DNA from 4 places in the Megasphaera sp. SC8-1 genome. Region 2 is predicted to be linked to each of the others. Evidence: riboswitches for the same ligand, from Rfam matches in the RefSeq annotation. Region 2 holds a riboswitch; each other region holds the start of a gene.
The links. Region 2 has a riboswitch for ZMP and ZTP ahead of NOS26_RS06820 (phosphoribosylaminoimidazolecarboxamide formyltransferase). Riboswitches for the same ligand answer to the same signal wherever they lie in the genome.
Positions count from the first base shown of each region.

Region 1 (3,232 bases), on a different contig from region 2:
CGTCGTCGACAGAAACGACAAGCCCGCAGGCATCGGGGCAGTCATAAGGGCAGACAGATGTATAGGTTTTCATGATATCACCTCTTGTTTCGTGGTTCGTGGCTCGTAGTTCGTGGCTCGTAGGGGCCGTCCCAAAGGGCGGCCCTCCTGGAATTGGTGGAAAAAGGAGCCGTCGCATCGCGACAGCTCCTTTTAAGCAGTTAGCAGTTAGGGGTTAGCAGTTAGCAAATGATTTTAAATTTAAAAGCCATTACATCAAACTTCAAACATCAAACCCCAAACATTGAATATAAAAGAAAACGACCTTTCCCGACAGAAAGGGGGATATGCTTAATGATGGAACAGGCGCAGGCCGGTCATGGCCATGGCGATGTTGTATTTATCGCACGTTTCGATGACATTGTCATCGCGGATGGAGCCGCCGGCCTGGGCGATGTAGTCGACACCGCTGCGATGAGCCCGTTCGATGTTGTCACCAAAGGGGAAGAAAGCATCACTGCCCAAGGCGACGCCGTGGAGCTGGGCAATCCAGGCTTTCTTTTCTTCCCGTGTGAGCGGTTCCGGTTTTTCCGTGAACAGATCCTGCCAGATGCCGTCGGCCAGGACATCTTCGTAATCATCGGAGATGTAGACGTCGATAGCGTTGTCGCGGTTCGGGCGGCGGACATCGTCGCGGAAAGGCAGATTCAGGACTTTCGGATTCTGGCGGAGCCACCAGATATCGGCTTTGTTACCAGCCAGGCGCGTGCAGTGGACGCGGGACTGCTGACCGGCGCCGACGCCGATGGTCATGCCGTCTTTGACGTAGCAGACCGAGTTGGACTGAGTGTATTTCAGGGTGATGAGGGCGATCATCAAATCGCGCTGGGCATCGGCGGGGATATCCTTGTTTTTCGTCGGGATATTCTTAAAGAGGTCCGTCGTGATCTTGGCTTCGTTGCGTTCTTGTTCAAAAGTGACGCCGTAGACTTCCTTCGATTCGATTAAGCGCGGCTTGTAGTCCGGGTTAATCTGGAGGACGCAGTAGTTCCCCTTCTTCTTGGTCTTCAAAATGGCCAGGGCTTCGTCGCTGTAGCCCGGAGCGATGACGCCGTCCGAAACTTCCCGTTTGAGGAGCGTTGCCGTTTCAACGTCGCAGACGTCGGACAAGGCGACGAAATCACCATAAGAGCTCATGCGGTCGGCACCGCGGGCACAAGCATAAGCCGAAGCCAGGGGTGACAATTTCAAATCGTCGACCCAGTATATTTTTTTCAGGGTATCACTCATTTCCGTGGCGACGGCGGCCCCAGCCGGGCTGACGTGCTTGAAGGAAGCCGCAGCCGGAAGGCCCGTTGCTTCTTTCAATTCTTTGACCAGCTGATAGCTGTTGAAGGCGTCGAGCAAATTAATATAACCGGGGCGGCCGTTGAGGACCGTAAAGGGCAGGTCGCTGCCGTCTTTCATATAAACCCGGGCCGACGACTGATTGGGGTTGCAGCCGTATTTTAATTGCAGTTCTTTCATGGTGATTCCTCCTGAATAGTTAAGCAAAAATAAAAAAATACCGACACTTCTGGAACGTTTCGCCCAGACGGTCGGCTCGTATGAATCATGCTCCCCGTGGTAACTCCACTTCCGTCAGTCACATGTTTCAGATTTATTATACCGTCCGCAGCCGGGAGATGTCAAGAAAAAGCCCCTCCCTGGATAGGCATAACTTCCACGGGAGGGGCTTTGTTTTATAAGTGATACGGCTCGTGCCGGTCGATCTTGATGGCCCGGTAGATTTGTTCCAATAAGAGGAGGCGTATCATCTGATGGGTCAAGGTAATACGGCCAAAGGAAATGCAGTTGTCGGCTTTGCGGCGGACGAGGTCGCTCAGGCCGAAGGGGCCGCCGATGATGAAGGAGATTTCACTGCAGCCGTACAGGGCCAGTTTGGCAAAGGACGCTGCCAGATCTTCAGAGGATACGAGTTTCCCCTGTACATCCAGGGCGAAGAGGTGCGAGCCCTGGCGGACGTGGCGCAGCATCTTCTCCCCTTCTTTGTCGAGGACCTGGGCCTTCTGGGCCGGCGACGGATTCTCAGGCATCTTCTCTTCAGGAAGGACGGTCACTTCGACCTGGCCATACGGGCGCAGGCGCTTCAAAAACTCGTCGATGCCGGCGGTGAGGTATTTCTCTTTGATCTTGCCGATGGTAATGACGTGATACTTCATCAGTTGGTCCCATCCCCCTGGTCTGACGAATCATTCTGCGGACTTTCCTGGAGGACGACGGTGACTTCGTGGTCCGAACCGTTGCGCGTATAATCCAGGCTGACAGAATCGCCGACATTGTGCTTGTCCATGACGCTCTGGAGGGCGCTGAAGTCTTTGACATCGGTGCCATCGAGTTTCAAGATGACGTCGCCGTGTCTGAGTCCTGCCTGATCCAGAGGTCCGCCGGCAGCGACTTTATAGACGTAAATGCCAGGTACATTCAATCTCATGCCGAAGCGGGCAGCCATCTGCTGGTCCAGGCCGTATAAGCCGAGGTACGGGCGGACGACCTTGCCGTTCTGGATGAGGTCCTGCAGGATCGGGCGGGCTGCGTTGATAGGAATGGCGAAGCCCAGGCCTTCGACACCTTCTTTAGAAATCTTGGCGCTGTTGATGCCGATGACCTTGCCGTCAGCATCGACGAGAGCGCCGCCGGAATTGCCCGGATTGATGGCAGCGTCAGTCTGGATGAGCTTCATGCTCTGCCCTTCGGCACCGATAGTCCGGTTCAAAGAGCTGATGACGCCGACCGTGACGGTCCCCTGAAATTCCAGGCCCAGCGGGTTGCCGATGGCAATGGCCGGTTCGCCGACCTGCAGGGAATCGCTGTCGCCAAATTCAGCGACGGGCAGGTTGTCCATCTTGATCTTGACGACGGCTAAGTCCGTCTTTTCATCGCGGCCGACGACGGTCCCTTCCGTACTCTGGCCATCGGCCAGGGAGACGATGACCGTCTTGGCCGTACCGACGACGTGGTTATTGGTTACGATATAGCCGGCCTTGTCGAAGATGACGCCGGAACCGACGCCTTCACCGACCAGGACTTTCCGGTTGAACATATCGCGGTTATAGACTTTAGTCGTAATGCCGACGACGGCCGGGCTGACCTTCTTGGCAGCCTGGACGACAGCCGTATTTCGGGCATCCGAGATGGAATCCGATTTCGACGGTTCCTGGAGCTGGTTCACGGTTCCGTTATAAGTGCCGCT
Region 1 is NZ_JANFQH010000020.1:43,713-46,944, reverse strand. Features, by position in the region: gene NOS26_RS05980 (molybdopterin-dependent oxidoreductase) at 1-73, opposite strand, end outside; gene NOS26_RS05975 (phosphoribosylaminoimidazolecarboxamide formyltransferase) at 331-1,506, opposite strand; ZMP/ZTP riboswitch at 1,561-1,638, opposite strand; gene rlmH (23S rRNA (pseudouridine(1915)-N(3))-methyltransferase RlmH) at 1,722-2,201, opposite strand; gene NOS26_RS05965 (S1C family serine protease) at 2,201-3,232, opposite strand, start outside.
Region 1: linked by a shared signal. The riboswitch ahead of NOS26_RS05975 (phosphoribosylaminoimidazolecarboxamide formyltransferase) and the one ahead of NOS26_RS06820 (phosphoribosylaminoimidazolecarboxamide formyltransferase) in region 2 are both predicted to bind ZMP and ZTP.

Region 2 (3,232 bases):
GAAGGGCAGTGTCCGCTTCCAGGAAGGGAGTCATGAACTATGATGCAACGCAAACATATCATCACGGCAGCTGCTGCCGTCGTCCTCATCGCTGTCGGCGTCTTCGGCGGCTTCAAGATCCACGATGCCTTTTTTACGCCGAGCGGCACTTATAACGGAACCGTGAACCAGCTCCAGGAACCGTCGAAATCGGATTCCATCTCGGATGCCCGAAATACGGCTGTCGTCCAGGCTGCCAAGAAGGTCAGCCCGGCCGTCGTCGGCATTACGACTAAAGTCTATAACCGCGATATGTTCAACCGGAAAGTCCTGGTCGGTGAAGGCGTCGGTTCCGGCGTCATCTTCGACAAGGCCGGCTATATCGTAACCAATAACCACGTCGTCGGTACGGCCAAGACGGTCATCGTCTCCCTGGCCGATGGCCAGAGTACGGAAGGGACCGTCGTCGGCCGCGATGAAAAGACGGACTTAGCCGTCGTCAAGATCAAGATGGACAACCTGCCCGTCGCTGAATTTGGCGACAGCGATTCCCTGCAGGTCGGCGAACCGGCCATTGCCATCGGCAACCCGCTGGGCCTGGAATTTCAGGGGACCGTCACGGTCGGCGTCATCAGCTCTTTGAACCGGACTATCGGTGCCGAAGGGCAGAGCATGAAGCTCATCCAGACTGACGCTGCCATCAATCCGGGCAATTCCGGCGGCGCTCTCGTCGATGCTGACGGCAAGGTCATCGGCATCAACAGCGCCAAGATTTCTAAAGAAGGTGTCGAAGGCCTGGGCTTCGCCATTCCTATCAACGCAGCCCGCCCGATCCTGCAGGACCTCATCCAGAACGGCAAGGTCGTCCGCCCGTACCTCGGCTTATACGGCCTGGACCAGCAGATGGCTGCCCGCTTCGGCATGAGATTGAATGTACCTGGCATTTACGTCTATAAAGTCGCTGCCGGCGGACCTCTGGATCAGGCAGGACTCAGACACGGCGACGTCATCTTGAAACTCGATGGCACCGATGTCAAAGACTTCAGCGCCCTCCAGAGCGTCATGGACAAGCACAATGTCGGCGATTCTGTCAGCCTGGATTATACGCGCAACGGTTCGGACCACGAAGTCACCGTCGTCCTCCAGGAAAGTCCGCAGAATGATTCGTCAGACCAGGGGGATGGGACCAACTGATGAAGTATCACGTCATTACCATCGGCAAGATCAAAGAGAAATACCTCACCGCCGGCATCGACGAGTTTTTGAAGCGCCTGCGCCCGTATGGCCAGGTCGAAGTGACCGTCCTTCCTGAAGAGAAGATGCCTGAGAATCCGTCGCCGGCCCAGAAGGCCCAGGTCCTCGACAAAGAAGGGGAGAAGATGCTGCGCCACGTCCGCCAGGGCTCGCACCTCTTCGCCCTGGATGTACAGGGGAAACTCGTATCCTCTGAAGATCTGGCAGCGTCCTTTGCCAAACTGGCCCTGTACGGCTGCAGTGAAATCTCCTTCATCATCGGCGGCCCCTTCGGCCTGAGCGACCTCGTCCGCCGCAAAGCCGACAACTGCATTTCCTTTGGCCGTATTACCTTGACCCATCAGATGATACGCCTCCTCTTATTGGAACAAATCTACCGGGCCATCAAGATCGACCGGCACGAGCCGTATCACTTATAAAACAAAGCCCCTCCCGTGGAAGTTATGCCTATCCAGGGAGGGGCTTTTTCTTGACATCTCCCGGCTGCGGACGGTATAATAAATCTGAAACATGTGACTGACGGAAGTGGAGTTACCACGGGGAGCATGATTCATACGAGCCGACCGTCTGGGCGAAACGTTCCAGAAGTGTCGGTATTTTTTTATTTTTGCTTAACTATTCAGGAGGAATCACCATGAAAGAACTGCAATTAAAATACGGCTGCAACCCCAATCAGTCGTCGGCCCGGGTTTATATGAAAGACGGCAGCGACCTGCCCTTTACGGTCCTCAACGGCCGCCCCGGTTATATTAATTTGCTCGACGCCTTCAACAGCTATCAGCTGGTCAAAGAATTGAAAGAAGCAACGGGCCTTCCGGCTGCGGCTTCCTTCAAGCACGTCAGCCCGGCTGGGGCCGCCGTCGCCACGGAAATGAGTGATACCCTGAAAAAAATATACTGGGTCGACGATTTGAAATTGTCACCCCTGGCTTCGGCTTATGCTTGTGCCCGCGGTGCCGACCGCATGAGCTCTTATGGTGATTTCGTCGCCTTGTCCGACGTCTGCGACGTTGAAACGGCAACGCTCCTCAAACGGGAAGTTTCGGACGGCGTCATCGCTCCGGGCTACAGCGACGAAGCCCTGGCCATTTTGAAGACCAAGAAGAAGGGGAACTACTGCGTCCTCCAGATTAACCCGGACTACAAGCCGCGCTTAATCGAATCGAAGGAAGTCTACGGCGTCACTTTTGAACAAGAACGCAACGAAGCCAAGATCACGACGGACCTCTTTAAGAATATCCCGACGAAAAACAAGGATATCCCCGCCGATGCCCAGCGCGATTTGATGATCGCCCTCATCACCCTGAAATACACTCAGTCCAACTCGGTCTGCTACGTCAAAGACGGCATGACCATCGGCGTCGGCGCCGGTCAGCAGTCCCGCGTCCACTGCACGCGCCTGGCTGGTAACAAAGCCGATATCTGGTGGCTCCGCCAGAATCCGAAAGTCCTGAATCTGCCTTTCCGCGACGATGTCCGCCGCCCGAACCGCGACAACGCTATCGACGTCTACATCTCCGATGATTACGAAGATGTCCTGGCCGACGGCATCTGGCAGGATCTGTTCACGGAAAAACCGGAACCGCTCACACGGGAAGAAAAGAAAGCCTGGATTGCCCAGCTCCACGGCGTCGCCTTGGGCAGTGATGCTTTCTTCCCCTTTGGTGACAACATCGAACGGGCTCATCGCAGCGGTGTCGACTACATCGCCCAGGCCGGCGGCTCCATCCGCGATGACAATGTCATCGAAACGTGCGATAAATACAACATCGCCATGGCCATGACCGGCCTGCGCCTGTTCCATCATTAAGCATATCCCCCTTTCTGTCGGGAAAGGTCGTTTTCTTTTATATTCAATGTTTGGGGTTTGATGTTTGAAGTTTGATGTAATGGCTTTTAAATTTAAAATCATTTGCTAACTGCTAACCCCTAACTGCTAACTGCTTAAAAGGAGCTGTCGCGATGCGACGGCTCCTTTTTCCACCAATTCCAGGAGGGC
Region 2 is NZ_JANFQH010000023.1:61,566-64,797, forward strand. Features, by position in the region: gene NOS26_RS06805 (MBL fold metallo-hydrolase) at 1-43, shown strand, start outside; gene NOS26_RS06810 (S1C family serine protease) at 40-1,173, shown strand; gene rlmH (23S rRNA (pseudouridine(1915)-N(3))-methyltransferase RlmH) at 1,173-1,652, shown strand; ZMP/ZTP riboswitch at 1,736-1,813, shown strand; gene NOS26_RS06820 (phosphoribosylaminoimidazolecarboxamide formyltransferase) at 1,868-3,043, shown strand.

Region 3 (3,232 bases), on a different contig from region 2:
ATGGCCGCATCCTTGAAGGCCTGCTGGACCGTGGCCGCCCGGTCCGGTGTGTCCTTGGGCAGGCGGACAGCGCGGATGACGCTGTCAAAAGCGGCGGCGTCTTCGGCGATGCCGTCGAGGTACCGCTGGCGCAGGCCATGGGCCTTGTCGCGAATGGAAACCATGAGTTTCTCGATTTCGCCATAACCTTTCTTGCCGATGGTCAGGTTGGCGACCATTTCTACGAGAGCGGCTGCCGATGCCGCCGTCATGGCGGCGATGCCGCCGCCACCGGGAACGGGTTCCTTAGAAGCCGTGACTTCCAGGAGCCCGTCCAGGGGCATGGATTGGAATTGTGTAAAATCCATCTTAGAACAATCCCGTAATGACGCCGTTTTCGTCGATGTCCATGCGGTTGGCAGCCGGTACTTTCGGCAGCCCCGGCATGGTCATGATGTTGCTCGTCTGGCAGACGATGAAGCCGGCACCGGTGCAGACGCGGACGTCCTTGACCGTGACCTTGAAGCCCTTGGGCGCACCGAGGAGCGCCGGGTTATCGGACAGGGAGTACTGCGTCTTGGCCACACAAATCGGCATTTTGTCGAGGCCAAAAGCTTCCAATTCTTTGATCTGTTTCTGGGCGTTGCCTTCGAAGATGACGCCGTCGCCGCCGTAGACTTTCTTGACGATAGTTTCCATCTTCTTGGGAATGGAATCGTTGACGTCGTACAGCGGTTTGTACGGCGTCTTGGGCTGTTGCAGCAGTTTCAGGACTTTTTCGCCCATTTCGACGCCGCCTTTGCCGCCTTCGGCCCAGCAGTTGTTGAGGGCGACTTCGACACCATAGTCTTCGCAGAGTTTACGGAGCGTTGCGATTTCTTCATCGGTGTCGCTGATGAATTTATTGATGCCTACGACGACAGGGACGTCGAAGAGGCGCATATTTTCGATATGTTTTGCCAGGTTGGCAAAGCCCTTCTTCAAGGCTTCGACATTTTCTTCCTGCAAGTTCTTCTTGTCGACGCCGCCGTGCATCTTCAAGGCGCGGACCGTAGCGACGATGACGACAGCATCCGGTTTGATGCCGGCGAAACGGCACTTGATGTCCATGAACTTTTCGGCCCCCAAGTCGGCACCGAAACCGGCTTCCGTAACAGCGATGTCCCCCATCTTCATGGCCAGCTTGGTGGCGACGACGGAGTTGCAGCCGTGGGCGATGTTGGCGAAAGGACCGCCGTGGACCAGGGCCGGTGTGTGTTCGATGGTCTGGACCAGGTTCGGTTTGATGGCATCCTTCATGAGGATAGCCATAGCCCCTTCGACGCCGAGCTGGCGGGCCGTGACCAGATTGCCGTCCAGGTCATAGGCTACGGTGATGTCGCCCATGCGTTTCTTGAGGTCCATGAGGTCGCTGGCCAGGCAGAGGGCTGCCATGATTTCCGATGCGACAGTAATCATGAAGTGGTCTTCCCGCGGGAAACCGCAGACTTTGCCGCCCATGCCGACGACGATGTTGCGCAGGGCCCGGTCGTTCATGTCCATGACGCGCTTCCAGATGACGCGGCGCACGTCGATGCGCAGGGCATTGCCCTGGTGGACGTGATTATCGATGGCTGCGGCCAAGAGGTTGTTGGCAGCCGTAATGGCATGCATGTCGCCGGTAAAATGCAGGTTGATGTCTTCCATCGGCAGGACCTGGGAGTAACCACCGCCGGCAGCACCGCCTTTGATGCCGAAGACCGGTCCCAGGGACGGTTCGCGCAGGGCGACGACGGCTTTATGACCCATGTAGTTCAGGGCCTGGGCCAGGCCGATGGTCGTCAAGGTCTTGCCTTCACCGGCCGGCGTCGGCGTAATGGCCGTGACCAGGACCAGTTTCCCATCTTCGTTCTTCGAGAGGCGTTTGATGGCGTCAAAAGAAATCTTTGCTTTATATTTTCCGTAGAGTTCCAAGTCATCATCGGTGAGGCCGACTTGGTTTGCAATGGCCGTAATCGGTTCCAATTTCGTCTGCTGTGCAATTTCGATATCGCTCAATACCTTTGCCATAGTAGTTGTCACTCCTGTTCTCTGCATAAAAAAAGGCCGCTCCGCTGGAAGTTTGCCCAGACGGTCGGCTTCAAGAAATCATGCTCCCCGTGGTAACTCCACTTCCGTCAGTCACATGATTATGGCCTTATTATACAAAAAAAGAACCCTTGGGTCAAGGGTTCTTTTCGTTACGTCTTACTGGATTACGCTGGTATCGAGGTGTTCAAAGCCCGTAAGCAGGCCTTTCACCTGGCTGGCGATCTGCTGGCAGCCGCCTTTTTCCCTGCTTTCGATATTCAGCGGCATGTTCGGGTCGTGGAGGGACATGCGCAACAGGGCCCAGCCGTTGGGGAATACGAGGCGCACGCCTTCATAGGACGGCTTGGCGATGGAAATGCCGGCTGCAGCGGCCCGGTCTTCGAACTGTTTGAGCACGTCAGCCCCATAGGCCTGGACACCATCAGTGCCAGTGATTTTCAGGCGAAATTCGACGCCTTCTGCCGGATGGCCCAGTTTGGCGATGAGGTCGCCGAGCTGGTTGCCTTCTTTCTTGGCTTTCGCCGCAGCGATGAGCAGTTTGACCGCCAGGTAGGCACCGTCGTCGAGGTAGTAGTTTTCGCTCAGCGCACCGTGGCCCGACGTTTCGATAGCCAGCGGCGAGACCGTGCCGGCCTCGTTGAGGCGGATACATTCGTCGATGACATTTTTATAGCCCCGCATGTAGCGGTGATGGACCAAGTGGAGTTCATCCTGGAGGAACGTCGTCAGTTCATCCGACGTGACCGAGTCGGTGACGATGGTGCTGCCAGGATAATCGGGCGCCAGGATAGCGGCCATCATAGCGATGAGGGCATTGCGGTTGATTTCTTTCCCATCGGGCAGGACGGCGCTCATGCGGTCGACGTCGGTGTCGAAGATGAGGCCCAGGTCGGCTTTGTTGTCGAGGACGGCCTGGCGGATCGACGCCATGGCGTCGGCATTTTCCGGGTTAGGGATATGGTTCGGGAACATGCCATCCGGTTCGAGGAACTGGCTGCCCGTCGTATCGGCGCCGAGTTCAGAAAGGACCTTGGTGGCAAAGAATCCGCCGCTGCCGTTGCCGGCATCGACGACGATGTGCATCCCTTCCAAAGGACGGTCGTACATCCCGGCACAGAGGCCGGCGCAGATCTTGCGGCGCAGATGCAGCGAATAGAGGTCGATCAGGTCCAGCGAGGCAATG
Region 3 is NZ_JANFQH010000031.1:162,032-165,263, reverse strand. Features, by position in the region: gene NOS26_RS09840 (cyclodeaminase/cyclohydrolase family protein) at 1-347, opposite strand, end outside; gene NOS26_RS09835 (formate--tetrahydrofolate ligase) at 349-2,028, opposite strand; ZMP/ZTP riboswitch at 2,076-2,153, opposite strand; gene NOS26_RS09830 (phosphoglucomutase) at 2,206-3,232, opposite strand, start outside.
Region 3: linked by a shared signal. The riboswitch ahead of NOS26_RS09835 (formate--tetrahydrofolate ligase) and the one ahead of NOS26_RS06820 (phosphoribosylaminoimidazolecarboxamide formyltransferase) in region 2 are both predicted to bind ZMP and ZTP.

Region 4 (3,232 bases), on a different contig from region 2:
GAAAAATCCCTTATAGAGAAAGAAGTGTACGCTATGTCTTTGAAAAAAATCCTCTGTCTGGCCGCTGCGGCCTGCCTGACCGTATCGGCTGCTGTCTTTGCCGATACACCGCAGCCGCCTGAAATCAGTGCTCATGCTGCCTATGTCATGGATGCCGATACAGGCGACACGCTCTATGCGAAAAATGCCGATGACCGGGCCTATCCGGGCAGCACGACGAAAATCATGACCTGCATCCTCGGCGTCGAACTGGGCAAGGCACAGGGTAAATTGGATCAGCCTATCAACATTACGAAAGATGTCTACGATATCGAAAGCGATGCGTCCGTCCTGGGTATCGACCCGGGCGACCAGATCACCCTGCGCAATGCCATGACCGGTATGATGACTGTATCCGGCTGTGATGCCACCATTGCCGTCGCCGAAACGGTTACGCCGAGTCAGGCCGATTTCGTCGCCAAGATGAACGAAAAAGCAGCCGCCCTGGGCTGTACGAATACTCATTTCGCCAATCCCCATGGCCTGCCGGACAGCGACCACTATTCGACAGCCCGCGATATGGCGACGATGGCCGCTTACGGCATGAAACTGCCGGAATTTCGCGATATGGTCAGCCACAGTGAATACGACATGCCCTATATCAACGGCGGCTCCAAGCACTGCACGACGACGAACTATTTCCTGACCAGCGGCTTCCCCGGTGCCAACGGCATCAAGACCGGTACGACCAATGCCGGCGGTCCCTGTCTGGTCGCATCGGCTACGCAGGACGGCCGGACCGTCATCGCCTCTATCATGAATTCGGACGACCGCTTCGGCGATGCCCAGAAACTCATGAGCTATGGCTTCTCCGTACTGAAACCGGTCGAACCGGCAGAAAACGTCTATATCCTGCGCCAGGCACCGGCAGGCCAGACCTTGTCGGATATCAAGGAAAAACAGGCCCAGGCTGCTGAATTAGCTTCCCAGCAGAAGAAAGAAGCAGCCACGGCGGCAGCTTCTACGGCTGCGGCCAAAGCACCTGCTAAAGCAGATACGGCCGTAAAGACAACGGCTGCGACAGTGGCTAAAACGGCAGCTAAGACGACGGTGAAGACCGCTGCCAAAGCGGATACGGCTAAGACAAGTAAGCCGGCTGTTTCCAGCCAGCCTTACGTTCCCTTTTCGCCGGCCGCCTAAAAAAGGATATTGACAATCTCTGTCCATATTCGTATAATAAACGCATCAGCAGATCCGTACAGGACTGACGGAATCAAGTGGAGTCACCACGTGAACTGTACGGACCCTTTCATGCCGACCGTCTGGGCAAGAGTATGCTACATATTCTTGAGCCAGGCGGCCGGTATTTTTTTTCGCCAGCCTGGCTCCTCACAAGGAGTGTTGTCTAATGAAACGAAATCGCTGGCTCATCGCCCTGTCTGCCATGGGGCTCCACCTCTGTATCGGCAGTGTCTATGCCTGGAGCGTCCTCACCAAGCCCATTATGGAATCCATGGGATTTACCCTCAAGGAAACGACGTGGACCTTTTCCCTGGCCATCTTGTTCCTCGGTTTGTCGGCCGGCTTTTTGGGCAGTTTTGTCCAGAAAATCGGGCCCCGTAAATCGGGCCTCTTATCGATGACCTGCTTCGTCACGGCCATGTTCGGTACGGCAGCAGCTCTCTACGCCCACAGCCTGCCCATGCTCTACGCCTTTTACGGCGTCATCGGCGGCATCGGCCTGGGAACGGGCTATATCACGCCCGTATCGACTCTGGTCAAATGGTTCCCGGAAAACCGGGGCTTCGCTACGGGTCTGGCCATCATGGGCTTCGGCTTTGCCAGCCTCATTGCCGGCCCGGCTATGCAGCTCTTGGTCCAGCATTTCGGCCTGGTCGCCAATTTCATCATCCTCGGCTGCGTCTATATGGTCATCATGACGGCTTCGTCGCTCTACCTGGCATCGCCTGCTGCCGGTGACGTCCCGGCCAAGGCCGAAAAAGAAGGAACTGTCGAATATGCCGACGCCCAGCCGCAGTTTACCGTCCGCCAGGCCATGAAGACCTGGCAGTTCTACGCCATCTGGTGGCTCTTCTTCACCAACATCACCTGCGGCATCGCCCTGCTGTCCGTCGCCTCGCCGATGGCCCAGGACGTCGTCGGCATGTCGCCGTTGGCAGCGGCTTCCATGGTCGGCCTCATCGGCCTCATGAACGGTGCCGGCCGCATTGCCTGGGCGACCGTATCCGACTACCTCGGCCGCTCGGCTACATACGTCCTCTTCTTCCTTATCGAAATCCTGGCTTTCTGGCAGCTGGCCCGCGTTACCAGCGCCTTTAGCTTCCAGGTCCTGGTCCTGCTCATCATCTCCTGCTATGGCGGCGGCTTCTCGTGCATGCCGGCCTATCTCAGCGACCTCTTCGGCACGAAATACCTCAGCGCCATCCACGGCCGTATCCTCACGGCCTGGGGGGCTGCCGGCGTCGCCGGTCCCCTGGTCCTGTCACTTATCAAAGAAAATACCAATAGCTACGCCGTGACGCTGTACTTCTTCGTCGGCGCCTTCGTCGCTGCCCTGGCCTTGATGATTTTCCTGAAATACCGCACCCGCCACGGCATCGCCAGGGTCGCAGAAGCGCGGGGATAATCGTTCATCGTAGGGGTGCCACGTGGGCGACCCGTTCGGGAATTGGGGGATTCTCCTAGAAAAATGATTGGAAAATTCACATATCCTGAAGCGGGCGCCCCACGTGGTCGCCCCTACAATGAAAAAAGCTGTCGCTTATGCGGCAGCTTTTTTTCGACGAACGATGAACGCCATCGCTGAAAGCGGTAAATCATTCACGGCCTGTGGCCTTGTGCGTAGGGGACGTCCTGTTAAGGCGTCCCGTTGTGAACAATGGAAGATATACCCAACTGGTCCATGAGGCATGGCTTTGCGGCCGGCGAATAATGATATCGACGAACAGCATTTCGCGGGATTCCCACAACGGGCCGCCCTTTGGGACGGCCCTACTACAAATGTGAATAAAATCACTTAATGAGCTGGGCGCATAGATGAATGAAAATGATTGCTTTTTGATTATAATGATTGGATTTGATTGAAATTGATTGAATATAACGGTATAATGAGGCCAAAGGAGGATAAAAGGGAAGTGATACGATGTTGACAGAAGAAAGACATGAAAAAATCATGCGTCTTGTCAATACGAGCGGTGCCGTTTCGGTCCAGGACTTAGTAAGTTTTCTGAAC
Region 4 is NZ_JANFQH010000011.1:83,345-86,576, forward strand. Features, by position in the region: gene rsmG (16S rRNA (guanine(527)-N(7))-methyltransferase RsmG) at 1-16, shown strand, start outside; gene NOS26_RS04015 (D-alanyl-D-alanine carboxypeptidase family protein) at 34-1,179, shown strand; ZMP/ZTP riboswitch at 1,230-1,314, shown strand; gene NOS26_RS04020 (OFA family MFS transporter) at 1,388-2,626, shown strand; gene NOS26_RS04025 (DeoR/GlpR family DNA-binding transcription regulator) at 3,143-3,232, shown strand, end outside.
Region 4: linked by a shared signal. The riboswitch ahead of NOS26_RS04020 (OFA family MFS transporter) and the one ahead of NOS26_RS06820 (phosphoribosylaminoimidazolecarboxamide formyltransferase) in region 2 are both predicted to bind ZMP and ZTP.